Regions from separate parts of the Methylovorus glucosotrophus genome, predicted to be linked through region 4. Evidence: predicted binding sites of a transcription regulator. Region 4 holds the regulator's gene; each other region holds the start of a gene.

Region 1 (3,113 bases), on a different contig from region 4:
TGGCGTAATGGCAGCAAAGGTCAGCTGGAAGGTGATGAAGACATACTCAGGGATAACACCGCTGAGGCTGTCAGGCGTCACACCTGCCAGGAAAGCTTTGCTCAGGCCGCCGACAATCGCGTTCCCTTCCGAGAAGGCCATACTGTAGCCATATACGGCCCACAACACGGAGATCAGGGAGAAGGCAACGAATACCTGCATGCCCACGGACAGCATGTTCTTGGTGCGAACCAGGCCGCCGTAGAACAGAGCCAGGCCAGGTACCGCCATCATCACGACCAGCACAGTGGCAGTGATCATCCAGGCAGCGCTGCCGGTATCCAGTTTTGGTTCTTCAGCAGCAGCGGCAGGTGCGGCTTCTGCAGGAGCGGCTGCCTCAGCGGCAGGCGCTGCTTCAGCTGGGGCAGCTGCAGGTGCTGCCTCGGTGGTGGTGGCTGCCGGAGCTTCATCTTCGGCAAAACCAATGGTGCTGGCGCCCAGTGTGCCCAGGCCCAACATACCAACTAATGTAATCAGAGATAAAAATCGTTTCATGGCTGTCCCCTATTAGAGCGCGTCAGGACCGGTTTCACCGGTACGGATGCGATAAACCTGCTCAAGATCAAAAATGAAAATTTTGCCATCGCCGATTTTGCCGGTGGTGGCGGACTTCTCAATCACTTCAATCACCTGATCGAGCATGTCGTCTTTAATGGCGACTTCGAGTTTTACTTTTGGCAGAAAATCGACGACATATTCGGCACCACGATACAGCTCGGTGTGGCCCTTTTGACGTCCAAAACCCTTGACTTCAGTAACGGTGATCCCCTGTACGCCGATGGCGGAAAGAGCCTCACGTACCTCGTCAAGCTTGAATGGCTTGATGATCGCGGATACGAATTTCATGCGTGTCTCCTGATGAGTGTTGAAAGTGATGAGGCGGGTTGCTCAGCCGCCTCATCCCAGTTTAACTAAACAATTTAACCTTGAGGGTTAAATGAATTTAGAAGGTTTTTTGAACGAAGAACGTGAATGCATCACGGCCCAGGTTGCGGTTGTTGGTGCCAGCGTTTTTCCAGCCGTCATCACCAGCATCGGTACCAGTGTAGTAACCACCTACGTTTACACCGTTAGCCCAGGTCTTAACTGCACCCAGTTTCCAATCGGTGTAGGTATACACCTTGTCATTGTCGATGCGAGTTGCACCGGCAGTGGAAGTGCCATCAAAGTACTGATAACCAACGTGAGCGATCAGCGAGTAGCCAGTGTCAGCGAATGGGTACAGAACGTTAGCTTCAACATAGTTGGAACCACGGCCATCTTCAACACCGAAAGCGCCCTTGGACACAACATAAGAGTTCTTTACAGTGATCCAATTCCAGCCCAAAGCACCGTAGATTTCAGTGGTGTTAGGATCGGTCAGGCCAGCAGCGCCCAGGCCACTTTCCTTGGAGCCTGGATAGAAATATTGCAGGGCACCGATGTCGTAAGTAATGCCAGTGTCGCCAATGGTATTCTTGTAACCACCGTAAACGTCAACTTCCAAGCTGGAATCTTGCTTGTAGCCGCCATCCTTTACCCAGCTAACGTTAGAACCCCAGGAGCCCAGGTAGAAACCGCTGGAGTGGGAGTAGTCAACGCCGCCTTGCAGAGCTGGCTCGCGACCAGTTTGGGTCAAGCCACGGAAAATGTATTGGCTGTAAAGGCCAATGTTGTAAGAGAAAGTGTGTGGCGAAGTAGCTTCTTCAGCGGCAGCGTCGGCGGCCAAAACGGCAGCAGGTGCTGCGAAGGTGCCAAGAACGGCTACCAGTAAAAGCGATTTACGCATTGAATTTCCTTTCAGAGTAAAAAAACAACATAAAACGAGCAACAAACATAAAGCAACACTCGTGCCAAAAAGACAAAGCACGGAAAAACATTGAGTTACAATGCTAAAGTAATGAGCTGGGTGAAACAATGAGAGTATTTCCTTGTTTACAATAATTTGCGGCACCCCGATGGTGCGTTTACATATGTATGCGCGCACTGAATAACAGCCGATATGGCGTAATGGATGGAGGTAAATGAAACATGAATACGGCTTTTTTGAATGATTTGTCATTGAAAATAAAGGAAATTTCCGAATCATCCCCATTGGGCGATCTGGAAAAGAATTTAAATGCACTATTACAGGGCGCGTTCACCAAGTTGGAGCTGGTTTCTCGAGAGGAATTTGACGTACAGGCCGATTTGTTGCGGGTTGCAAGGCAACAGCTGGATGAGGCGCAGATTAAATTGGAAAAAATGGAACAAAAACTGACAGAACTGGAAGTTTTGTTGCAAAAAACCAACAGTTAGATGTGAATCATGTCACTTGCGGTCATTAAAAGTCGTGCATTGTGTGGCATGGATGCACCACCAGTGGATGTGGAAGTGCACCTTGCCAATGGATTGCCCAGCTTTACGATAGTCGGCTTACCCGAAGCTGAGGTGAAGGAGAGCAAAGATAGAGTACGCGCTGCCTTGCAGACGGCGCAGTTCGAATTTCCTGCTCGCCGCATTACGGTCAACCTAGCGCCCGCCGATCTTCCCAAGGAAAGTGGGCGCTATGATTTGCCGATCGCGATCGGGATTCTGGCGGCGTCCGGCCAATTGCCGATAGAGGGTTTGGCGCAATATGAAATGGCTGGAGAGCTCGCTCTCACCGGGGAGCTGCGCCCCGTCAAAGGGGCCTTGGCCATGACCTATAAAGCCTGGCGCGATGGCCGGGCTTTTATTTTGCCCGAAGCCAGTGCAGCGGAAGCTGCGCTGGTGACGGATGCGCAGATACTGCCCGCCAGCAGCTTGCTTGCGGTATGCGCGCATTTGCTTGGTCAGTCGCCGTTGGCATTGCAGCAGCCGGAAGTGCCATCCACCACGCTAGCTTATGCTGACTTCGCCGACGTGAAAGGGCAGGCGCATGCCAAGCGTGCTTTGGAAGTGGCGGCGGCAGGCGGGCACAGTATCTTGATGCAAGGACCGCCGGGCACTGGGAAGTCCATGCTGGCCGCCAGATTGCCAGGTATTTTGCCCGCGATGACCGAAGAAGAAGCATTGGAATCCGCCGCCATTCAGTCGCTCAACGGCGCGTTTCGAGCAAGCGCTTGGCGGCAGCG
Region 2 (3,113 bases), 140 kb from region 4:
TATCAGGCCTTGATCTTGAAACCGTTGGCATAGGCTTTCGGGTCCTTGCCATCCCACACCACGCCGTCGATCAGCTTGCTGCTGCGCATCGGGTCGCTTGGTACGGCGATGCCCAAGGATTTGGCCGCTTCGGTGTAGATGTCGATGCGGTTGACCTTTTTGGCGATGGCCAGGTAATCCGGATCGGTTTTCAGCAAACCCCAGCGCTTGTGCTGGGTGAGGAACCACATGCCATCGGACAGGTAAGGGAAGGTCACCTTGCCGTCGTTGAAGAACTTCATGTAGTTGGGGTCTTCCCATTTCTTGCCGATGCCATTGTCGTAATGGCCAAGGAAGCGGCCTTCTATGACTTCTTCCGGCGCATTCACATAGGCCTTGCCAGCAATCAGCTTGGCCACCGCGGGGCGGTTGGCGGTAGCGTCGATGTAGCGGCAGGCATCCAGAATGGCCTTGGTAATGGCCAGCGCGGTATTGGGGTTCTTGGCGACAAATTCAGCGGTGGTGCCCAGCACCTTTTCCGGATGGTCGGTCCAGATTTCCTGGGTGGTGGCAGCGGTGAAGCCGACCTTGTCGTAAATGGCACGTGCATTCCATGGCTCGCCCACGCAGTAACCATCCATATTGCCGATACGCATGTTGGCGACCATTTGCGGTGGCGGTACCACGATGGTTTTCACATCCTGGAAGGGGTGGATCCCGTAAGTCGCCAGCCAGTAGTAGAGCCACATGGCGTGGGTGCCCGTGGGGAAGGTCTGGGCGAAGGTGTAATCGCGGTTTTCATTGTCGAGCAGGCGTTTCAGCGTTGCGCCACCGGTGACGCCCTTGTCCTTCAACTGGTTGGCCAGCGTAATGCCCTGGCCGTTGTTGTTCAGCGTCAGCAGCACGTTCATGTCTTTTTGCTGACCGCCTATGCCCATCTGCACGCCATACACCAGGCCATACAACACATGCGCCGCATGCAGTTCGCCATTAACCACCTTGTCGCGTACGCCAGCCCAGGAAGCTTCCTTGGACGGCACGATCTTGATGCCGTATTTCTTGTCGAAGCCCATCTGGGCAGCCACAACGATAGGTGCGCAGTCGGTCAGCGGGATAAAGCCGATTTTGACTTCGGTGATTTCTGGAGCATCCGAGCCTGCAGCCCATGCCTGATTGCGCAAGCCTGCCGGTAGCATGTTCATCATGACGGCAGCGCCCACTGCGCCGGCGGCGGCGTTCTTGAAAAACTGGCGACGACTGGTGTCGACGTCAGGTGTAGCGTTATCTGCTGCAGTATCTGGTGTTTTTTTCATGTCTGCTCCCTAAAAATGATGCATCAAGTATCAAAATCAAAACCGCAAAAACAAAAAAGGCGTCCAGCCTGCAAACAGTTTCCTGTCTACATGCTGGACGCCTTTGTCCATATCCGTGGAAGCGCAATCGCTTCGTTTAATGTGCTGTTTGTTAACCTTTGCCTGCATTCAGCTGGGCTAGGTTACTGCTACTTGCAGAGGTCATTTCCTGGGGGATATGCCCTGCTGCATAAACGTTAGGCCGCCGTTGGCCTGACATTTTGTCTAGACATAAGCAAACCCTGTGCCAACTTTATTTTAAAAATTAAGTGATTGAATTTTAATGATTTTATAAATAGCGAAGCTGAAATTCAGCCGAGGCAACTTTGTGATGCATCGCACTTATTGTGTGCAAGTGCACCATGATATGAAGCGGACTATTGCCCTTGTGCGGATAGCGTGATGATGTTTTCGGCAATATCAATCAGCTTGCGATTTTGCTCCATCGCCGTGTTGCGCAGCATTTTGTAGGCTTCCATTTCGGATAAGCCCAGTTTGCTCATCAGCAAGCCTTTGGCGCGTTCAATACGCTTTCTTTCCGCCAGCGATTTTTTGGTTTCCGACAGCTCATTTTCAATTTCCGCCAGTTGCTGCGATTGCTGTTGCAGCAAGGCAATAATGGATTCCATGGGGTAGGGCGTGAGCTCGTCGTGGGCTAAAAAGGTAAATGCACTTTCCAGCGGAATCGCCAGATTGAAAAACGTGTTGTCGACATTGGATGTGGGCGTTTGCCTGGCTTTCAGCTCGCCCAGATGCAGGCGCGTGTTTTCCAGATCCCGTCGCGCCTGATCGCTCAAGCTGTTCAGGGTGTCGTGCATGGCGGCCACCAATTGGCACTGGATATGCCATATCTCCGTGAGCCTTGTGCTGCAAACGTCAAACCAGGCATCGCTATCAGCGCGCTGGAGTGTCTGCTGGTCTTTGGCGGCGGTCAACTTGCTTCTGTAAGCGCGCTGTCTGTGGTGTGCTTCGGTTTCCAGCGTGGTACGCCAGGCTTCGCGCAAGGCATCCGTGCCAAACTGGTTGAACAGCTCAAAATGCCGGTCCTGTTGCGCTATCAGCTCCAGCAGCTTGTGCTGGTGTTCCAGTTGCATGTAGCCCGAACCAAACAGATGCGAGCCGAGGGCGCGCTCCTGCCCCGCAAATTCTTTGCCTTGCACCAGGTTGTAGAGCGCGACCAGATAGCTCGAGATCTTGCTGTTGACGGTATTGTCGGTAATTTCAAAAATGAGCGAAATCAGACTGCCGATCAGCCGCGTGTAGGACTGTATGCAGTCGCTGAACGGAATCTTTAGTAAGGTGACTTGGTGGCGAAAGGGCAAGAGCTGCTCAAGCCCCAGCAAAATCCACGAGACCAGGGTCAGCTGTTTGGCATCTGCCGAGGTGTTGTGATGGAGGTAGCGTTGCAAGGCCTCTTTAAACGCCGACTCCGAAATCTGGTTCTGCTCAATGATGGCGCTGCGCTCTTTGGCGAAGCGGCTGCCAGCGGAGGCCAGATAAAGACAGCTGGCACCGCGCTCTGCCTGCAGCTGGTGCACCATCCAGCCTATGCTCTCGACAAACTGAATGCTGACGGAGAGCCGTTCCAGCTCTTCGATATGGCGCGTTTTGGCCAATAAAATCGTATTGTCAGGTGAAATATTCTGCATGATGAGTCAGTGCAAGCAAGAACAGTGCTCAATGCTTTCAGGCATGGGGCAGAGAACGGCGTGCACTTCAAGACGTAGTGAAGTGGCTGATGATTCGCCGAATTGTAGCTCAGCGAGGCGGCTATACAAACCG
Region 3 (3,113 bases), on a different contig from region 4:
CCGCAGCATCATGGCGGAAGCCTTGTTTAATATTCTGGGACAGGGCCGCTTCAAGGCTTACAGCGCAGGCAGCCATCCCAATGGCAAGGTGAATCCGTATGCCATCGAGCAAGTCGCGGCGATAGGCTATGACACCAGCGCCTTGCGCAGCAAGAGCTGGGATGAATTTGCCCAAGCGGATGCGCCGCAAATGGACTTCATCATTACCGTATGTGACAACGCCGCAGGCGAGCTTTGCCCGGTATGGCCCGGTCAGCCCATCGCCGCCCACTGGGGATTTGAAGACCCGGCGGCCGTACAGGGCACGGATGCTGAAAAGCGCGCCGCGTTTAAGCGTATTTTTCAGCAGATAGAAAGCTGTGTTGCTCAACTGGTGGCGTTGCCCCTGAGCCAGCTGGGCCCCGATGCCATTCGCCAGCACATGCAAGCGATAGGGCAAAAACAACAGGAGCAGACCTCGTGAACATATTCGAGCGCTATCTCTCGCTATGGGTAGGCTTGTGCATTGTGGTCGGCGTCATGCTGGGGCAATGGCTGCCCGCGTGGTTTGAAGCCGTTGCTGGCCTGGAGTGGGCGGGAATCAATCTGCTGGTGGGCCTGCTGATCTGGGTCATGATCATTCCCATGCTCATGAAAGTGGATTTTCGCTCCTTGAGCGAAGTGAAATCGCACTGGAAGGGCATCTCTGTCACGCTCTTCATCAACTGGGCGATCAAGCCTTTTTCCATGGCGTTACTGGCCTGGCTGTTCATCCATCAGGTGTTTGCCTCATATTTACCGGCAGAGCAGCTTGATAGTTATGTCGCTGGACTGATTCTGCTGGCCGCCGCACCCTGTACCGCCATGGTGTTTGTCTGGAGCCGACTGGTGAATGGCAATCCGCTATTTACGCTCTCGCAGGTGGCGCTCAATGACAGCATCATGGTGATTGCCTTTGCGCCTATCGTGGCACTGTTGCTGGGGCTATCGTCCATCCATGTGCCATGGACCACCCTCATGGTGTCGGTGCTGTTTTACATCGTGATCCCCGTGATCATTGCCCAGGGCTGGCGCAAACACCTGCTGCAGCAAGGCACGCCCCGCCTCAATGCCGTGCTGGAGAAAACCGGGCCATGGTCCATGCTGGCATTGCTGCTTATGCTGGTGCTGCTGTTTGCCTTTCAGGGGCAGGCCATCATGGAGCAGCCCTTGGTGATCCTGCTGCTCGCGGTGCCGATTCTGGTGCAGGTCTTCTTCAATTTTGGGCTGGCTTACTGGATGAATCGGCAAGTGGGCGAGGTGCATGCGATTGCCGGACCTTCTTCCCTCATTGGCGCCAGCAATTTTTTCGAGCTGGCTGTGGCCACCGCCATCAGCCTGTTCGGGTTTCATTCCGGGGCGGCGCTGGCCACCGTGGTTGGTGTGCTGATCGAGGTGCCCGTCATGCTGCTTATCGTGCAAGTGGTGAATCGCAGTCAGTATTGGTATGAGGCAAAGCGTTGATGCTCCATTTTCAGGCGCGATATCGCGGCCGGAAGCTACATTCTTAAGCTTAAATCCTCCTAATGCACATTAAACGTGCAATGCACTTATAAATGCACTTTAATCGTGCAAAATCTAAAATGCCCCAAAACTGAAATCCTGAAGAAACAATAACTTGCTGTATTGGCTTGAATTTTGCTCTTCTGAGCCAAACAAAAATTTCACAGGAGAGTAAGTAATGGAGACAGTGCAGTCAGCAAATGATGTAGTTTTTATATTGCTCGGGGCGATTATGGTGCTTGCCATGCATGCCGGGTTTGCCTTTCTGGAGGTAGGCACGGTGCGCAGCAAAAACCAGGTGAATGCCCTGGTCAAGATCATGGTGGATTTTTCAGTATCCACCATTGCCTATTTTTTCATTGGCTATGGCATTGCCTATGGCGTGGATTTCATGCACGGCGCGGATGTGCTGTCCGCCAAAAATGGCTATGAGCTGGTCAAGTTCTTCTTCCTGCTGACCTTTGCCGCTGCGATTCCCGCCATTATCTCTGGCGGCATTGCCGAGCGTGCCAAATTCAATCCGCAAATCGCCGCGACATTTGCGTTGGTCGGGCTGGTGTATCCCTTCTTTGAAGGCATCGCCTGGAACGGCCATTACGGTATTCAGGCCTGGCTCACCCAGCAGTTCGGCTTTGCCTTCCATGACTTTGCCGGATCTGTGGTAGTACATGCCATGGGCGGCTGGATCGCCCTCGGCGCCGTCATCATGCTAGGCGCCCGCCACGGCCGCTACAGCAAAGATGGCCGTCTGCATGCATTTCCACCATCCAATATCCCATTCCTGGCATTGGGTGCATGGATACTCACCGTCGGCTGGTTTGGCTTCAACGTCATGTCCGCCCAAACCCTGAATGCCGTCAGCGGCCTGGTCGCGCTGAACTCCCTCATGGCACTGGTCGGGGGCACCATCGCCGCCGTCATCCTCGGCCGCAACGACCCCGGCTTTGTACACAATGGCCCGCTCGCGGGCCTGGTCGCCGTCTGCGCAGGCTCCGACGTCATGCATCCCCTGGGCGCCTTGGTCACTGGTGGCGTTGCCGGCGTGTTGTTCGTCTGGACCTTCACCCTGGTGCAAAACCGCTGGAAAATCGACGACGTCCTCGGCGTATGGCCATTGCATGGCCTGTGTGGCGCGTGGGGCGGTATCGCTGCTGGGATCTTCGGATCACACGCCCTGGGCGGCATGGGCGGCGTCAACATCGTTTCGCAGTTAATCGGCACGGCGCTAGGTGTTGCGATCGCGTTGGCGGGCGGATTGGTGGTCTATGGCGTGCTGAAGGCGGTGGTCGGCATCCGTTTGACGCAGGAGGAGGAGTACATGGGCGCTGATCTGAGTATTCATAAAATCCCTGCGACTTCGCAGCTTAGTGCGTTGGGAGATGATTGAACCCGGATTAAAAAATTTAACTGAATCAATTTTAATACGCCCGATTAGTCGGGCGTTTTTATTCGGTTTGATGGTCTTTACAACTATTTACCCCAGTTAACATACTTTGATTCAAACGCCTTTAACCTTTTGCTCCACGCGGCGTCTTACTTTGCGTGACACTTAATACTGAGTGAGTTAAAGGAGCGAGACATGAAAATCAATA
Region 4 (3,113 bases):
CACGCCCAGTATTTTTTCGTGATGCGATTTGATCTTGAGCCTGTCCAGCAGTTGCGGCGCAAGAGTATCGGCCATCTCAAGCTGAATGATGAGGTCGAGCGGTTTGGTGGGCTTGACGGCGTTGTCACCAAACAGGGCACGGATGTTGAGGATGCCTAGGCCACGCACTTCAAGGAAGTCCTGCAGGATAGGGGGGCAGCGCCCTTCAAGCCGGTCCGGCGCAATGCGGTAGAAATCGACAATATCATCCGCCACCAGACGATGTCCGCGCGAAATCAGTTCCAGCGCGAGCTCGCTTTTACCAATGGCCGGGTTGCCCTTGATCAGAATGCCAAAGCCTTGTACTTCAATGAAAACACCATGGGAGCTCTCGGATTCGGCGACGGCTTGCGCCAGATAATGGCTCAGGACATCCATCAGCCCCGGGCTGCGCATGGGTGAAGTGAACAAGGGGGTTTGAAAATCATCCGAGGCGGCATTCAGCTCGGCGGGTGGTTTTTCACCATTGGCGACGACAACGGCGGCCAGGTCGGTGGAAAACAGATTGTGGATGGCTTTCTTGAGCTCTGGCTTGGGCAGGCTGCGCAAGTAATCCATCTCGGCACAGCCCAACACCTGCACGCGGTTGGGGTGTACAAAATTCAGGTGCCCGATCAGTGCCAGCGAGGGCTTGGTCACCGTTTCACTGGTGAGCAGGTTTTCACCGCCATTCAGCCCGGAAACCCAGGTGAGCTTGAGATTGCGGCGCATATCCCGGTAAAGCTGTGCAACACTGATGGTAGCCATATGATTACCTTATGTTCGGCAGGGACAAGGCAACTGGCGGTACGTAAGACAACACGCCTTTGCCTTGTCCCCGGTTTAGACCTTTATTCCGCAGCCGCCTGGTGCTTGAGGGCACCGTTGGCCTTGTGATGGTCGCTTACTTTTTCCTTGTGCTTCAGAACCTGGCGATCCAGCTTGTCAGCCAGCGCGTCAATCGCGCCGTACATATTTTCACCGCTGCTTTCGGCATGGATATCGTGACCCGGCACATGAATGGTGGCTTCCACTTTCTGCGCCAGCTTCTCTACGCTCATGGTGACTTTGACGTCAATCACATGGTCGAAGTGGTTACTCACGCGCTCAAGCTTGCTCTGCACATATTCGCGCAGGGCTGGGGTAACGTCGAGATGGTGTCCGGTGAGATGCAGGTTCATGATTTACTCCTTCAGGTAAAACGCAGATCAAAGCGATCTGCGCTGGTTGGCCGCGGGTATCTGCAAAGACTCGCGGTATTTGGCAATGGTGCGACGAGCAACCACGATGCCCTGTTTACCCAGGATATCCGTGATCTGGTTATCCGACAGCGGCTTTTTCGGGTTCTCTTCGCTGACCATTTGTTTGATCAGGGCGCGTATGGCAGTGGCGGAACAAGCGCCCCCGGATTCGGTAGCCACATGGCTGCCAAAGAAATATTTAAGCTCGTAAACACCGCGTGGGGTGAGCATGTACTTGCGCGTGGTGACGCGTGACACCGTGGATTCGTGCAGGCCCAGCTCATCGGCAATCTCGCGCAGCACCAGGGGGCGCATGGCGACCTCGCCGTGCTCAAAGAAATTGCGCTGGCGATCCACAATCGCCTGAGAAACGCGCAGGATGGTGGAGAAGCGCTGCTGGATGTTCTTGATCATCCACTTGGCTTCCTGCATCTGGCTCATCAGGTATTGGCTCGAGCTTTCGCGATTGCGCTTGAGGATGCCGGCATACAGCTGGTTGATGCGCAGCTTGGGCACGACTTCGTCGTTCAGATGGGCCAGCCAGACACCTTTGATTTTCTTCACCACGATTTCGTGCTGAATGTAATGATCAGACGTGATTTTGCTGAATTCACCACCTGGGCGGGGATTGAGTTGCAGCACCAGCTGTTGCACTTCGCGCAATACATCATCGTCGCAGGCCAGCAATTTTTTCAGTTTTGCGTAATCGCGGGCTGCCAGCAGGGGCAAGTGCGTTTCGGCAACCTTGATGGCGAGATCCACATAAGGCGTATCTGGTGGCAAGGCGCGCAATTGCAAGGACAGGCACTCTGCCAGATTGCGCGCGCCTATGCCGGGTGGGTCCAGGTTCTGGATATGCTTGAGCGCCGTCTGCAACTCCAGCATGTCGATTTCGAGTTCCGGCGGCAGCATGTCGGCCAGCTCTTCCAGCGACTGCTCCAGATAACCGTCGTCGGTAATGGTATCGACCAGCAGCATGGACAAGGTCTGGTCGCGCTCGGACAGTGGCAACAGCTTGAGCTGACCTAGCAGATGATCGCGCAGGCTGAGGCTGACCGCTTCCTGGTAGCTGAAATCATTGTCATCGTCATTGCCGGAGCTGCTGTCTTCCCAGCGGTTACTGCCGCTGCTGCTGCCGAATTCAAAATAGTCATCGCCACCAAATTCATCCTGGCGGGGAGCTTCCTCCGGTGTGGCGGCCACGCTGGGCTCAGGGGCTACTGGCGCTGCAATGAAGTTGTCGGGGATTTCCAGCGGTTCTTCGATCTTGTCAGCGCGTTCCAGCAATGGATTCGCCTGCAGCAGGGTTTCCAGCTCCTGATTGAGCTCCTGCGTGGATAGCTGCAACAAACGGATGGACTGCTGCAGTTGCGGAGTCAGCGCCAGGTGTTGCGAAAATTTGAGTTGTAAGCTTTGCTTCATACGTGGGGGCCGCCAAATGTGTGCTTAGAGGCGGAAGTCCTTACCAAGATACACTTCTCTTACGCTATCGTTGTGAATAATTTCGCTGGGCTTGCCTGCCGCGAAGACGCGTCCTTCATTGACGATATAGGCGCGGTCGCAAATACCTAATGTTTCCCGCACGTTGTGGTCGGTGATCAGCACGCCGATATTGCGTTCGGTCAAAAAGCGGATGATCTTCTGAATGTCCAGCACGGCGATGGGGTCGATGCCGGCAAATGGCTCATCCAGCAGAATGAAGCTGGGGTTGGTGGCCAGGCAGCGGGCGATTTCAACGCGGCGGCGTTCACCGCCGGACAGGCTGACCGCCATGCTGTTGCGGATATGCGTGATATGCAGTTCCTGCAGCAGCGATTCCAGCTGGTTCTCCATCTGTTCTGGCGCCAGTTTCTG

What was found. Region 4 encodes sigma-54, which starts transcription at its own class of promoters, with help from an activator protein. Its sites were predicted from a motif close to TGGCACNNTTCCTGCT; they were not measured.
Region 1: a site for sigma-54 is predicted at 1,859-1,874, ahead of FNL37_RS01615 (TorF family putative porin). Genes of this name have one in related genera too.
Region 2: a site for sigma-54 is predicted at 1,566-1,581, ahead of FNL37_RS12435 (CmpA/NrtA family ABC transporter substrate-binding protein). Genes of this name have one in related genera too.
Region 3: a site for sigma-54 is predicted at 1,646-1,661, ahead of FNL37_RS08120 (ammonium transporter). Genes of this name have one in related genera too.

Annotation. Positions count from the first base shown of each region.
Region 1 is NZ_VMSE01000001.1:357,523-360,635, forward strand. It holds gene FNL37_RS01605 (ammonium transporter) at 1-534, opposite strand, end outside; gene glnK (P-II family nitrogen regulator) at 547-885, opposite strand; gene FNL37_RS01615 (TorF family putative porin) at 983-1,807, opposite strand; gene FNL37_RS01620 (accessory factor UbiK family protein) at 2,050-2,316, shown strand; gene FNL37_RS01625 (YifB family Mg chelatase-like AAA ATPase) at 2,326-3,113, shown strand, end outside.
Region 2 is NZ_VMSE01000002.1:280,797-283,909, forward strand. It holds gene FNL37_RS12435 (CmpA/NrtA family ABC transporter substrate-binding protein) at 3-1,292, opposite strand; gene FNL37_RS12440 (nitrate regulatory protein) at 1,709-2,980, opposite strand.
Region 3 is NZ_VMSE01000001.1:1,747,444-1,750,556, reverse strand. It holds gene FNL37_RS08130 (arsenate reductase ArsC) at 1-463, shown strand, start outside; gene arsB (ACR3 family arsenite efflux transporter) at 460-1,482, shown strand; gene FNL37_RS08120 (ammonium transporter) at 1,700-2,908, shown strand; gene FNL37_RS08115 (Spy/CpxP family protein refolding chaperone) at 3,101-3,113, shown strand, end outside.
Region 4 is NZ_VMSE01000002.1:144,142-147,254, forward strand. It holds gene hprK (HPr(Ser) kinase/phosphatase) at 1-786, opposite strand, end outside; gene hpf (ribosome hibernation-promoting factor, HPF/YfiA family) at 870-1,199, opposite strand; gene FNL37_RS11655 (RNA polymerase factor sigma-54) at 1,227-2,681, opposite strand; gene lptB (LPS export ABC transporter ATP-binding protein) at 2,706-3,113, opposite strand, start outside.